Regions from separate parts of the Bartonella sp. bp_1 genome, predicted to be linked through region 3. Evidence: riboswitches for the same ligand, from Rfam matches in the RefSeq annotation. Region 3 holds a riboswitch; each other region holds the start of a gene.
The links. Region 3 has a riboswitch for cobalamin ahead of metE (5-methyltetrahydropteroyltriglutamate--homocysteine S-methyltransferase). Riboswitches for the same ligand answer to the same signal wherever they lie in the genome.
Positions count from the first base shown of each region.

Region 1 (4,216 bases), 420 kb from region 3:
GGTTGCATCCACTGGCTGATGAGATCATCTGTCAGCCCTTCACGTAGCTTGAGTTTAAGATATTGGTTGAGAAATGTCTGCGTCACATTGAATACCAGCAGCACACTGGCAATCGCAAAGAAAACCCCCAATTGAAAAATAAAGCCGTTGAAGTCACGACGGCTTAGCGCATTGAAAAAATCTTCTGTCCACGTAACAATCTGCAACTGTCCACGACCGATCAATATGATCAGTACAAAAATACCGAAAGCGGTAATCAACAGCGCATTACGCGTATGCGATTGCCAAAAAGCAATAAACATCAAACGCGCCTGATGTAAAAAACCTGTATTGGCGACTTCGCCTTCCCGCAACAGACCGGGTGTCACAGCAGCATCATCATATCCCGCTTTGCCTGCCTGTCTTTTTTTCTTGTCCACCATACAGTTCTTCCTTATCAGGCCGTTCTCTTAACCGGCAATAACGGCAGGAATGCGAGAGTCGCATAAAGGCAGACATTGTAAATGTGCATGGAAATAAAAGCCTTCGATCATAAAATTATACTATGCTACCACTTTCTTAAAAAAAACATTCAAAGCAGAAAATAAAATTTTTTCCTATACAGTTTTTTGATCAATGTTTTCTTGCACTTTGCCTCATCTTGCGACATAGATTGCGACATCTGGTTTTCTGCCATTGAACGGTATTTTGCAATATTGGAATATACACAGCAATGTCATTTAACCAATCATGGTCCATTTGCCGATTTTGAGGAGACGAAATCATGGCTTTTATTGCTGATGCCCTTTCCCGCATCAAACCTTCTGCAACCATCGCTGTTTCACAAAAGGCCCGTGAGCTGCAGGCTAAAGGTCGTGACGTCATTGCATTGAGCGCTGGCGAGCCTGATTTTGACACACCTGACAATGTCAAACAGGCAGCTATTGCTGCCATCCATGCCGGTAAAACCAAATATACACCTGTTTCAGGTATTCCGGAATTGCGTGAAGCCATCGTCAAAAAATTCAAACGTGAAAACAATCTCGATTATAAGCCTGAACAGATTATTGTCGGCACAGGCGGCAAACAGATATTGTTCAATGCATTCATGGCAACCCTCAATCCCGGCGATGAAGTCATTATCCCGGCGCCTTATTGGGTAAGCTATCCAGAAATGGTCTCGTTGATGAACGGCACCCCTGTTTTTATCGAAACCAAAGAAGCGCATGATTACAAGTTACAGCCGGATGAGCTAGAGAGTGTCATTACCGATAAAACCAAATGGTTTATCTTCAACTCCCCTTCTAATCCATCTGGCGCAGCCTATACCCATGATGAACTTAAAAAGCTGACCGATGTTCTGCTTAAATATCCGCAGGTCCATATCCTGACCGATGATATGTATGAACACCTGACCTACGGCGATTTCAAATTTGTCACCCCCGTCGAGGTAGAGCCTAAACTTTATGAACGTACATTGACCATGAACGGCGTGTCAAAAGCCTATGCCATGACCGGCTGGCGTATCGGCTATGCCGGTGGACCGCTACCTTTGATCAAGGCTATGGATACGATTCAAAGCCAGCAGACATCCGGTACATCTTCTATTTCACAATGGGCCGCTGTTGAGGCTCTCAACGGACCACAGGATTTTGTCAACAAAAACAAGGCGATTTTCCAAGCCCGCCGTGATTTGGTTGTCTCCATGCTCAATCAAGCCAATGGAATCAAATGCCCTGTGCCGGAAGGTGCCTTTTACGTCTATCCTTCCTGTGCAGGCCTCATCGGTAAAAAGACACCATCCGGCAAAGTAATCGAAACAGACGAGGATTTCGTGACTGAACTTCTTGAAACAGAGGCCGTTGCCGTTGTCCATGGCAGCGCTTTCGGTCTGGGGCCCGCATTCCGTATTTCCTATGCAACATCGGAAAAACTGCTTGAAGAAGCCTGTTCACGAATTCAGCGTTTCTGCGCAAGTCTGCGTTAATCGCATACGAATAGAACGTATTAAATAACAACGCGCACCATAAAAAAACCGCCCTTTAAGGGGCGGTTTTTTATTCATTGCATTGCGTTGATATCTGATCCGTTTTATGGATATTTTGACGGTTTTCCAAAAGACAGACGTCTGGCGGAATATAAAAGGGAAAACGGTAAGATTGACCAAACGAGGGATCAAAGCCGTGACTGCCCCCGCAACTGTATATGAACGGGCTTATACAATCGGGTGAAAGCTCGGCCACTATGTAAATGGGAAGGTTTGTATAAGCTGTTTCGGTCATGAGTCAGGAAACCTGCCGTCATTATTGTTACGAATCCGATTAAAAGGCACGGTGGGTGCCAAAGGAGATAAAATATGCATATTGAACCAGGCGTTGTCACAGGCGCAAAACTTGTTCTCAGTTACGCAACAGCAGCAACCGCTTTTTCCATTGCTGGCAAAATGGCATGGGATACGATCAGAAAAGATGGCGGTGTTCTATCACTGGCTGCACGTAGCCTGATCACAACCGCACTTGTTTTTTGTTTTTTCGAAGTTTTACCCCATCATGCGGTTGGTGTATCCGAAGTCCATCTGATATTGGGCTCGACCCTGTTTCTGATCTTCGGCGCTGGGCCAGCAGCAATTGGTCTGGCATTGGGACTACTTGTCCAAGGTCTTTTTTTCGCCCCCTTTGACCTGCCTCAATATGGCATGAATGTTACAACTCTGCTGGTGCCGCTCTATGGCATGAGTCTGTTAGCCAAGCGTCTCATCCCCAATAAAGTCGCGTATAAGGATGTCAAATATTCACAGGCGCTAGCACTCTCAACCAGCTATCAGGCCGGCATTGTCGCATGGGTCGCATTCTGGGCCTTTTACGGCGAAGGTCTAAGCGTTGGCACTTTGGCCAATGTATCGACTTTCGGCATTGCTTATATGAGTGTCATTCTGGTTGAGCCATTGGTTGATCTTGGCGTCCTTGCCATAGCTAAAGCTTTTGACAAGATTGAAAACAGCGGCCTTGTGCAACAACGCCTCTATCAATCTGCCAGCTAAGAAAAAATCCTTAAGGAACGCAATACGATAATGCGTGACGCAACCGCCAAAGCTCATTCTAAAAAAAAGATGTTCAGACTTTTTCTGGCCTTTGCCCTTTTTGTACAGTCCATGGGTATGGCCATGGCTGGGCCGGCGGATGCGTCACCCCTAACCCAATATGATGCCTTTGGCAGTATTATTTGCGGTACACAAAACCACAGCCATAATGCATCCAATCATCCTATCGCGACCTGTTGCGGGACGGGATGCATCCTCAATGGCATCACAACACAAGACTTCGGCCAGCATGACGCTATTTTAAACCTGAATATGCGTGATGGTGAAAGACTTGCCCTGTCACATCCTCAAGACGAGAAACATGTTCTTTACCGAGGCCCCTTCCGCGCCCGGCCCCCTCCTCTCCAAAGATTTTAACAACATCCTTTTCCAATCATAAACAGATTTTAAAAATTCTCAGGAGATATCCATGTTTCATTCTTTTTTCCAACGTCTCAATAGACGTGCTTTTGCTCTGCTTCTTATGACAGCTCTGCTTGGCTTGACAAATTTTGCCCATGCCCATGAATATAAAGCCGGATCACTCGAAATAGATCATCCATGGTCACGTGCCACCCCCAATGGAGCCAAGGTTGCCGGCGGATACCTTAAAATTATCAATCATGGCAATGAAGCCGACCGTTTGGTTTCTGTTTCATCCGAGCTTTCAGGAAAGGCCGAAATTCATACCATGTCAGTTGAAAATGGTGTCATGAAAATGCGCCATCTGATGGATGGCGTTGAAATTCCTGCCGGCAAAACCATAGAATTCAAGCCCGGTGCCTATCATATCATGTTCATGAATATCACAGCACCGGTTAAGGCCGAGACAAAGTTCAAAGGCAAGCTGGTCTTTGAAAAAGCCGGTACAGTAGATGTTGAGTTTGCTGTTGAAGCTATGGGAGCACAAACACCTGAACATAATCAGCATCAGGATAAGCACCAACATTAGTTTAATTTTTGCAAATTAAAAATTTTACGCTATATTAGATATCAGATTGATCAAATGTAACGGGTTCCAGAAGAAATTCTGGAAGCCGTTTCTTTTTATACTGGCCACAAGGCAAAACAAGAAAGGGGACTTAGATGGAAACGGTTCCAATGACAAAAACAGGTTTCGAGCGCCTTAAGGAAGAGCTCCGCTGGCGTCAACAGGAC
Region 1 covers NZ_CM147851.1:1,397,917-1,402,132, forward strand. Annotated here, with positions in the region: gene ACYZ97_RS06935 (ABC transporter ATP-binding protein/permease) at 1-422, opposite strand, end outside; gene ACYZ97_RS06940 (pyridoxal phosphate-dependent aminotransferase) at 764-1,966, shown strand; cobalamin riboswitch at 2,069-2,295, shown strand; gene ACYZ97_RS06945 (energy-coupling factor ABC transporter permease) at 2,336-3,019, shown strand; gene ACYZ97_RS06950 (hypothetical protein) at 3,050-3,436, shown strand; gene ACYZ97_RS06955 (copper chaperone PCu(A)C) at 3,489-4,010, shown strand; gene greA (transcription elongation factor GreA) at 4,145-4,216, shown strand, end outside.
Region 1: linked by a shared signal. The riboswitch ahead of ACYZ97_RS06945 (energy-coupling factor ABC transporter permease) and the one ahead of metE (5-methyltetrahydropteroyltriglutamate--homocysteine S-methyltransferase) in region 3 are both predicted to bind cobalamin.

Region 2 (4,216 bases), 720 kb from region 3:
CGTAATGATCGGCAATCTTGAACGAGACAGCACGAGTCATAACCCGACCATCAATCTCGGGCAAGGCGACATTCATTGCAAGATCACGAGCTGAAAGTCCTTGCGTGGATTGACTCCAGCTCGCTTCATCCTGTCCCGAAAAAATAACCTGCAAGACCATCGCATCCTTATATTCAAGAATGGTCGCCTCGCGATCATCAAGCCCCGTAGAAACGGCAAAACCCGTGGCATTCAGCACAATATCCGGCGGGCAATGGTTGAAAATTTCTGAAACAACCTTGCAAGATAGCGGATCCTTCAAACTGGAAACAAAAATTGGCAGCGCCTGCATACCTTGACAATCCAAAGCTTCAATCAAAGCCTGTACCGGCTTCAATTGACCACTTTGTACCAATGCCCGATAAAAACATATCGCAACAACCGGCCTGCCATCAGCCTTAAAACGTGCCAGCAGATCATCAGAACGATTACTACCTTCCGGCCACCACAATCCTGCTTTCATTAAAGGCCGCGCAGACAAAGGCTTTTCATCCCGCCCGATCAGAAAAGCCATATAATTTAAAAACTGTTGGGCATTTTCAGCCCCACCTTCTAACAAATACTGCCACAACGCATAGCTATGTTCACGCGGCACTGTCGAAAAACGTTCAAGATTTTCATCCCATTTATCATCACCAGGGATCACAACCAGTGCAATATTATGTTCCAGTGCAGTACTATGAAACATCTGAAGGCCATAAGGCCAATAGGCTTCTCCGCCAATTACCCGTACAACAATAATTTTGGCATATTGCACGGTACGGTCAATATAAGTATCGACCGACATAGGATGCGATAATTGCATCAAATTAGCCAAACGCAATTGAGGTAGACCCTGTCCAAGCACTGCCTTAGCCGCACTCAAACAGGCAATTTCTGTGTCCGCTGCAGACAAAAAAAGCATATCTGCCGGAGACTGCCCAAGATCAATAGCTTCCTCAGCATCACTTAAGGTGCCTTTTTGTGCCAGCAATAAATGCATTAGAAAAAACTGGCCATTTCTTGTTTTATTTTTTCCTGATCCATCTCGTTCAAACCAATCACGACAAGACGGCTCTGACGTTTTTCCTGCGCCGACCAAGGCCGATCAAAATAACTATCAATGCGTGAACCGACAGCCTGAACAACCAGCCGCATCGGCTTGCCGTCCACATCAACAAAACCTTTAAGTCGTAGAACATCATGCCGAGCAATCACATCCTCGAGCCGGGCAAGAAATGCTTTCTGATCAACAATCTTATGTCCCTCGACAACAAAACTTATAAAATCGTCATGGCTATGCGGCACCCCGTCTTCATGGTGCAATTCATGATGGGATTTTCGGTTGCCGATATCCATTTCCGTGCCAATCCCAAGCCCCAGCAAAAGATCAGCGCCGAGATTACCGAAGCTCGCCTCGAGCATGCGGACAGGCCGGGTTGAACGACTGGATACTTCTTTTCTAACAATATCCATCGCCTTTCCATCAAGCTGATCGACCTTGTTCAAAACAATGAGATCAGCAGCATGAATCTGGTCTTCAAAAAGCTCTTCCAAGGGACTTTCATGATCCAACGATTCATCGCTACTACGCTGATGATCAATCCTGTCATGATCATCAGCAAAACGCCCTTGTGCCACAGCAGGTGCATCAATAACGGTAACAACACCATCAACTGTTACCTGCGTCTTGATTTCCGGCCAATTAAAGGCAGCCACCAAAGGCTGGGGAAGCGCCAATCCCGATGTTTCAATAACAATATGATCTGGCCGGTCAGCGCGTGCCAGAAGTTTGCCCATTGTCGGAATAAAATCTTCTGCCACTGTACAACAGATACAGCCATTATTAAGCTCGATTACATCCTCGTCACGACAGTTTTCAATGCCGCATCCCTTTAAAAGTCCGCCATCAACCCCCATATCGCCAAACTCGTTGATGATGAGGGCAATCCGTTTGCCTTGTGCATTCTCTAACAAAGAACGGATCATTGTCGTCTTACCCGAACCCAGAAACCCCGTAATAACAGTCACGGGTATTTTGGATGATAAAAATTCCTGACCCATCATCTATCCTTTCAATTTGAGCGGCAGACCGGCAGCGATGAAATAAACTTCATCCATTTCTTTTGCCATTTCTTGATTGAGCAAACCGGCAAGATCACGAAAACGGCGCCCCAATTCACTTTCGGGCACCAGACCAAGCCCCACCTCGTTGGCTACAAAAACTACAAGCCCCTGCATTTTTTTCAGCGATTCAATAAAGCGGTCAAATGTCTTTTCAACTTTTGCGTTATAATAAAGCAGATTACTCAGCCAAAGCGTCATACAATCAACCAAAATGGCAGAGTTCTCATCCGTTTCTTCAAGCAGTTTTTCAGCTAGCTCAAGCGGCGCATGAAGATTGTGCCATTCAGGCCCGCGCCGCGCCCGATGCCGAATGATCCGCGTTGCCATTTCTTCATCAATAATTTCAGCCGTAGCAAGATAAACGGGTTTCAAACCGCTTTTTAAAATGATATCTTCGGCAAATTGCGATTTGCCTGAACGTGCCCCGCCGAGCACCAATATAAGTTTTGCCAAAACAACCTCCGTGTCGGCACCGAAAAATCCGGCAAATCAACCAATCGGCAGGTCTCCTGGCTCGCGCTTTGACAAAATCTGCCGCCTTCCCGATTTCTCAGTGGCTGCTATAAAGCCTTGGCATCTTCTAACGCTCTACAGTCGCGGGGTCGGCTGTGATATAGCAATGAAGCTTTCACATTCCCTTTTCACTCTTTTGTTCATATTTTGAATAATCACAAAAAAGACCGATAATTGACGTTAGCGTGCCCCTCATCAACGCGCAAGAGCAAAAAGCGCATCAATATCGATTGCTTGCGCCAATGCGTTGGCAATGTCATCCAATGCCTGATCAATAATATCATGTTGATTGCAACCGGACGAAAAACCACCAAGCCTTTTAAGAAACTTCTGACGAAAAGTACCATTATTAAACAGTCCATGCAGATAAGTTCCCCATACTCTGCCATCTGAAGAAGCCGCGCCTTCCTTACGTCCATCAATTTCAAGAAAAGCATTATCACAATCAGGGCCGGCGCTTTCTCCCAAATGGATTTCATATCCCTGCAAATCAGTATGATCGCGATAGGAATGAGCCATTATATTGCGCGTAATCTTTTCAGGTTTTAAAGCTGTCACGATATCAAGCAGCCCCAAACCATTAATCCGGCGCGTGCGCCCTTCTATTCCGTCCGGATCATCAATAATACGGCCAAGCATCTGAAACCCACCACATATCCCGATGATTTCTGCACCGTTTTCATAACAACGGCGAATATCATCAGTCCATGACTGATTCTGAACCGTCTCCATATCTGCAATGGTTGCCTTGCTACCTGGAATAATCACGGCATGGCAATCATAAGCGATCGGTTCACCCACACGGACAAAAACAAGATCAACATCTTTTTCCTGAATCAGAGGATCAAAATCATCAAAATTGGCAATATGCGGCAAAACAGGAACAGCAATTTTAATCCGCCCGGTTGAAGCTCCTCGAACCTTAAAAAGGCCGACAGAATCTTCTGCCGGCAATCGGCTCATAGCCTCAATCCACGGGACAACCCCATAGCTCGGCCAGCCTGTATATTTTTCAATCTCTTTAAGTCCATCATCAAACAATGAAGGGTCACCACGAAATTTATTGATGAGATAACCGGCAATACGCTCCCGGTCGCACGAGTCCAAAATGGTATGTGTGCCGACAAGCGAAGCAATAACACCACCACGATCAATATCCCCTATAAGCACCACAGGAATATCGGCCTTTTCTGCAAATCCCATATTGGCGACATCATTTTTGCGTAGATTGGTTTCAGCAGGTGACCCCGCACCTTCAACCAAAACAATATCGGCTTTACTTTTTACTCTTTCAAATGATTTCATCACATAAGGCAGCAGCTTGCCTTTCATATCTTGGTATTCATATCCCTTGGCATTACCATAGACTTTGCCTTGAACAATGACTTGTGCACCATTTTCACTTTGTGGCTTCAACAAAACTGGATTCATATCAACGCAAGGCTCTACACCACAGGCAAAAGCCTGCAGCCATTGTCCTCGTCCTATTTCTCCCCCTCCCGAAGCAACCGCAGCATTATTAGACATGTTCTGCGGTTTAAAAGGCCTCACACGCAGA
Region 2 covers NZ_CM147851.1:1,093,138-1,097,353, forward strand. Annotated here, with positions in the region: gene cobN (cobaltochelatase subunit CobN) at 1-1,021, opposite strand, end outside; gene cobW (cobalamin biosynthesis protein CobW) at 1,021-2,085, opposite strand; gene cobU (bifunctional adenosylcobinamide kinase/adenosylcobinamide-phosphate guanylyltransferase) at 2,086-2,598, opposite strand; cobalamin riboswitch at 2,628-2,844, opposite strand; gene ACYZ97_RS05395 (cobyric acid synthase) at 2,854-4,216, opposite strand, start outside.
Region 2: linked by a shared signal. The riboswitch ahead of cobU (bifunctional adenosylcobinamide kinase/adenosylcobinamide-phosphate guanylyltransferase) and the one ahead of metE (5-methyltetrahydropteroyltriglutamate--homocysteine S-methyltransferase) in region 3 are both predicted to bind cobalamin.

Region 3 (4,216 bases):
CCGTGACCGTCTGTTTCCGGTTATATGAGTTTGGGTCGTTAGGATTGAGTCCGTCGATATTGCTGGAGAGGTCGCTTGCTAGCTCTTTTTGAGTGAGGAGACCACCCCATGACATTTGCACTGTAAAATCATTGCCTGTTGCATCGGGGATTGTCAGCACCATACCGGAATTGGAATCGATCATACCACCGGATTCATTAAAATGGACTATCTGGCTACCGGAAAGACGAATGTAGCCGGGGGGATTGGTTGAAATATCCTGACCGTAGACATTGACTTCCCAAGTGTTGTCATCTTTTTTGGTGAAGTAGGTATCTATATTGATGGCATTCCCGTTTTTATCATATACGGTCTGGGTCGTTTTTTCATGATAGGTTGCACGATTATCTGGATCAAAGCGGCGATCTGATGTCAATTTGACGGAGCTTGATGAACCGCTTTGCGTTACATTCGCGCCAAGGTTGAAGTCGAGTGTAAAGGTATTGCCATCTTCATTTGGTATATTGAGCGACAAGTTGGCCGGTGCACCGATAAGGTTGCCGGCTGTATCAAAATTCAGGGGTTCATTTTGTAAAACCTGCTGATGGCTTCCGTCAGGCATAAGCTTCTGGATATTCATGGTCCAGCTGTCTGGAGCGGTTTTGCTCAAATAGACATCAAGTATGACATCGCGTCCCTGTCCGTCCTTGACCGTAACAGATGATTTCTCATTGTATGTTGCCGCATTATCAGGATCGAATGGTAGTGTAATCGTTGATGCTGTCTTGTCGAGTTGTATTGAAGGATTGATGCCGAGAGTTGGCATGATCGGTGTATCTTTATTGATGTTACCGGAAACATTCACCTTGCTGCTGGGGCGGGGGTTAAGTGGATGTGCCGTGTCTGTCGCCTTGAGATTCATCGACATATCGATTTTTGTCGTGACTTCACTCTCAAGCTTTTCATTGGAATCTATTTTTAATTTTTGGCCTTTTTCATCCAGAAGATAATAGCCTTGGGCATTTTGCAGATAACCGTCTTTATCTGGACGGAATGAACCGGCACGTGTCAGAAATTTTCGGCCACCTGAATCTTCGACCTGAAAGAACCCTGAGCCGTTGATCATGGCATCGCCCAATTCATGGGTAGGACGAGCGGTTCCTTGTTGGGAAATCATATGGCGGGCATGGCTATTGATGCCGCCTGATTGATAGCTGCGATAATTGTTTGGAATAACAAGGGTTGAAAACTGGACGTCGGAACGTTTGTAACCCGTGGTGGCAGAATTGGCGACGTTATCGGCAATACTGGAAAGGCGGTTTGCCTGTCCGTTCATGCCCGATACACCGGTTCGCATCATGCCATAGACGCTCATGCCGCTTTCCCCGTTTTACACTTTTACAGCCTATCTTTTATACGGATAAGCTTGCGTGAAGCTGGATATTCAAGCTCAGGCAGTATCTTCAGTATGATGCAAATAGCAAAGCGGCATATTTTTTTTACATTACACAAATGGGGCATGATGCAACGTTAAAGACGATTAAAAAGGTAATCCCCTCTTTGTCCTGATTGAGGATAGCAAGTAGCTTCCTTTGAAGTTTAGAGTCTAGTGCGGTAGTCCGTTCAGCATATCGGGACGGAAACCTGACCAGTGATTTTCTCCGGCAACGACAACCGGTACCTGCCGATAGCCTAATTGCTGGACATAGGAAAAAGCCTTTTTATCCTCTGTAATATCAACCACTTCATAATCAATACCCATATTGGCCAGTGCACGATAAGTGGCGTTGCATTGAACACATGATGGTTTGGAATAAATGGTAATGGTCATGTCGATGCTCCTGCTCTTGTGTCTCATAGACGGTTTTTGAAGGATATGACACAATATATAGATATAAAAAGTTTACAAATCGTCAATATGAAGTTTTTTGGGAGCAGAACAAGATCAATATTGCGATCTGATTTTATATCAATACATAAACATATAAGCAAATCTTTATATGATTATTGACTTTGTGAAAAGGCTATGCCAAATCATTTTTTGTCGTGGTTCTTTGTTTTAACCGACATAGCTAAGAGGGAATCCGGTATGGCATTTCTAATGGATTGGTTGATGCTGATCTTATCGCAGAATGCTAAAAGCCGGAGCTGCCCCCGCAACTGTATGTGGTGAGCCGATATCCATTGATGTCACTGAATGAAAATTCGGGAAGACGGATGAAGGCGTTGACCTGCAAGCCAGGAGACCTGCCGCGGCATGAAAAGCATGTTCTGTCTTTATGAGGAGGCAGGCGTGTTCCATTATCTACGGGCGGGGTGTCCCGGAGGTTGCCGGATGGAATATTGTATATATTCCAAATGGTGTCCGCTTACCCTTTGCCCCCTTTTATAGGGGTTTATTATGACTGGAAAAACAATAAAAACCGCATCGCTCGGCTTTCCGCGGATTGGTGCAAAACGAGAATTGAAACAGGCACTTGAATCATTTTGGCGCCATGAAATAAGTGAATCCGAACTTTTAAAAATAGCCTCCGTGCTTCGGAAAAGACATTGGCTTTTACAAAAGCGGCAGGGAATTACGATCATCCCGTCCAATGATTTTTCGCTCTATGACCATGTGTTGGATACGGCCATCATGGTTGGCGTTATGAATGAAAAGGCAGAGCTTGCAACGCCGAAAAGTTTTCTTGAGCATTATTTTTCTTTGGCCCGTGGACATGAAGAAAGTGGTGATTGCAGTTGTCATCAAGGTGAATATACAAAAGGCCGCAAGGCATTGGAAATGACCAAATGGTTTGATACCAACTATCATTATCTGGTGCCGGAGCTACGACCGCGCCAGCCATTTTCCCTAAAGTCCATAAAACCGGTAGAAGAGTTTTTGGAAGCCAGAAGCGAAGGGATTATAACCCGTCCAGTCATTCTTGGGCCGATTACATTCTTAATGCTGTCAAAATGTCGCGAGGCGGATATTGATCCGCTTAGCCTGTTACCACATCTCCTGCCGATTTATCTGCAATTGTTGCAGCAACTCAAATCGGTTGGTTGTGAATGGGTGCAGATTGACGAACCGGTTCTGGTGACAGATTTGGATGCCAATCAACGCGGTGCATTTGATTATGCTTATCGGCTTCTTACTCAAGAAAAATGCCCCCAAATTATGCTGGCAAGTTATTTTGGCGATCTGGGCGATAATATCCAGACAGCTTTGTCATTGCCGGTTGGTGGCTTACATATTGATCTTGTACGTGGTGATGATCAGCTGGATAATATCGTTGGGGGATTGCGTGATACCCAGATTCTTTCCTTGGGTGTCATCGATGGACGCAATATATGGCGTACCGATTTGCGAAAGTGGATTGAGAGACTGTCGCCGATTGTCAAGCGGTTGGGTGTAGAGCGTGTAGAATTGGCCCCCTCCTGTTCGTTGTTGCATGTGCCGATTGATTTGGCTCTTGAGACTAAACTGGATGACGAGTTAAAATCATGGCTTGCTTTTGGAACACAAAAATTGGAAGAGCTGTCTGTTCTGGCCAAAGCATTGGGAGGGCAACCCAATGATGTGCGTCAACAACTTGAAGATAATGCGGAAGCTGTTTCCAATCGGTATTCATCATTACGCATCCATCAACCGGATTTGCAAAAACATTATCAAAAGAAGCATTCCGTCAATCGTTCTTCACCCTATGGGCAACGATATAAAAAGCAATGTGATATTCTCGGTTTGCCATTGTTTCCTACAACGACAATCGGATCGTTTCCGCAGTCAAGCGATGTGCGAAAAGTACGCTCGCAATTTTCCAAAGGCGAGATCAATAAACGGGTTTATAATGACTTTTTACGTGAACGGACGCGCGATGCCATTGCATGGCAGGAAGAGGCAGGGCTGGATGTATTGGTACATGGTGAATTTGAGCGCAATGATATGGTACAGTATTTTGGTGAGCAGCTGTCAGGCTTCGCGTTTACTCAGCATGGCTGGGTGCAGAGCTATGGATCCCGTTATGTGCGTCCGCCCATTATTTATGGGGATGTCAGCCGTCCGCAAGCCATGACTGTTCAATGGTGGCAGATTGCCCAATCATTTACGCAAAAACCGGTGAAAGGCATGTTGACCGGGCCTGTGACTATTTTGAATTGGTCATTTGTACGTGATGATCAGCCGCGCGCGGATACATGCCGTCAAATTGCATTGGCGATTCGTGAAGAGGTGAAAGATTTAGAAAAAGCCGGTGCA
Region 3 covers NZ_CM147851.1:1,814,069-1,818,284, reverse strand. Annotated here, with positions in the region: gene ACYZ97_RS09005 (flagellar hook-basal body complex protein) at 1-1,354, opposite strand, end outside; gene nrdH (glutaredoxin-like protein NrdH) at 1,586-1,810, opposite strand; cobalamin riboswitch at 2,010-2,248, shown strand; gene metE (5-methyltetrahydropteroyltriglutamate--homocysteine S-methyltransferase) at 2,381-4,216, shown strand, end outside.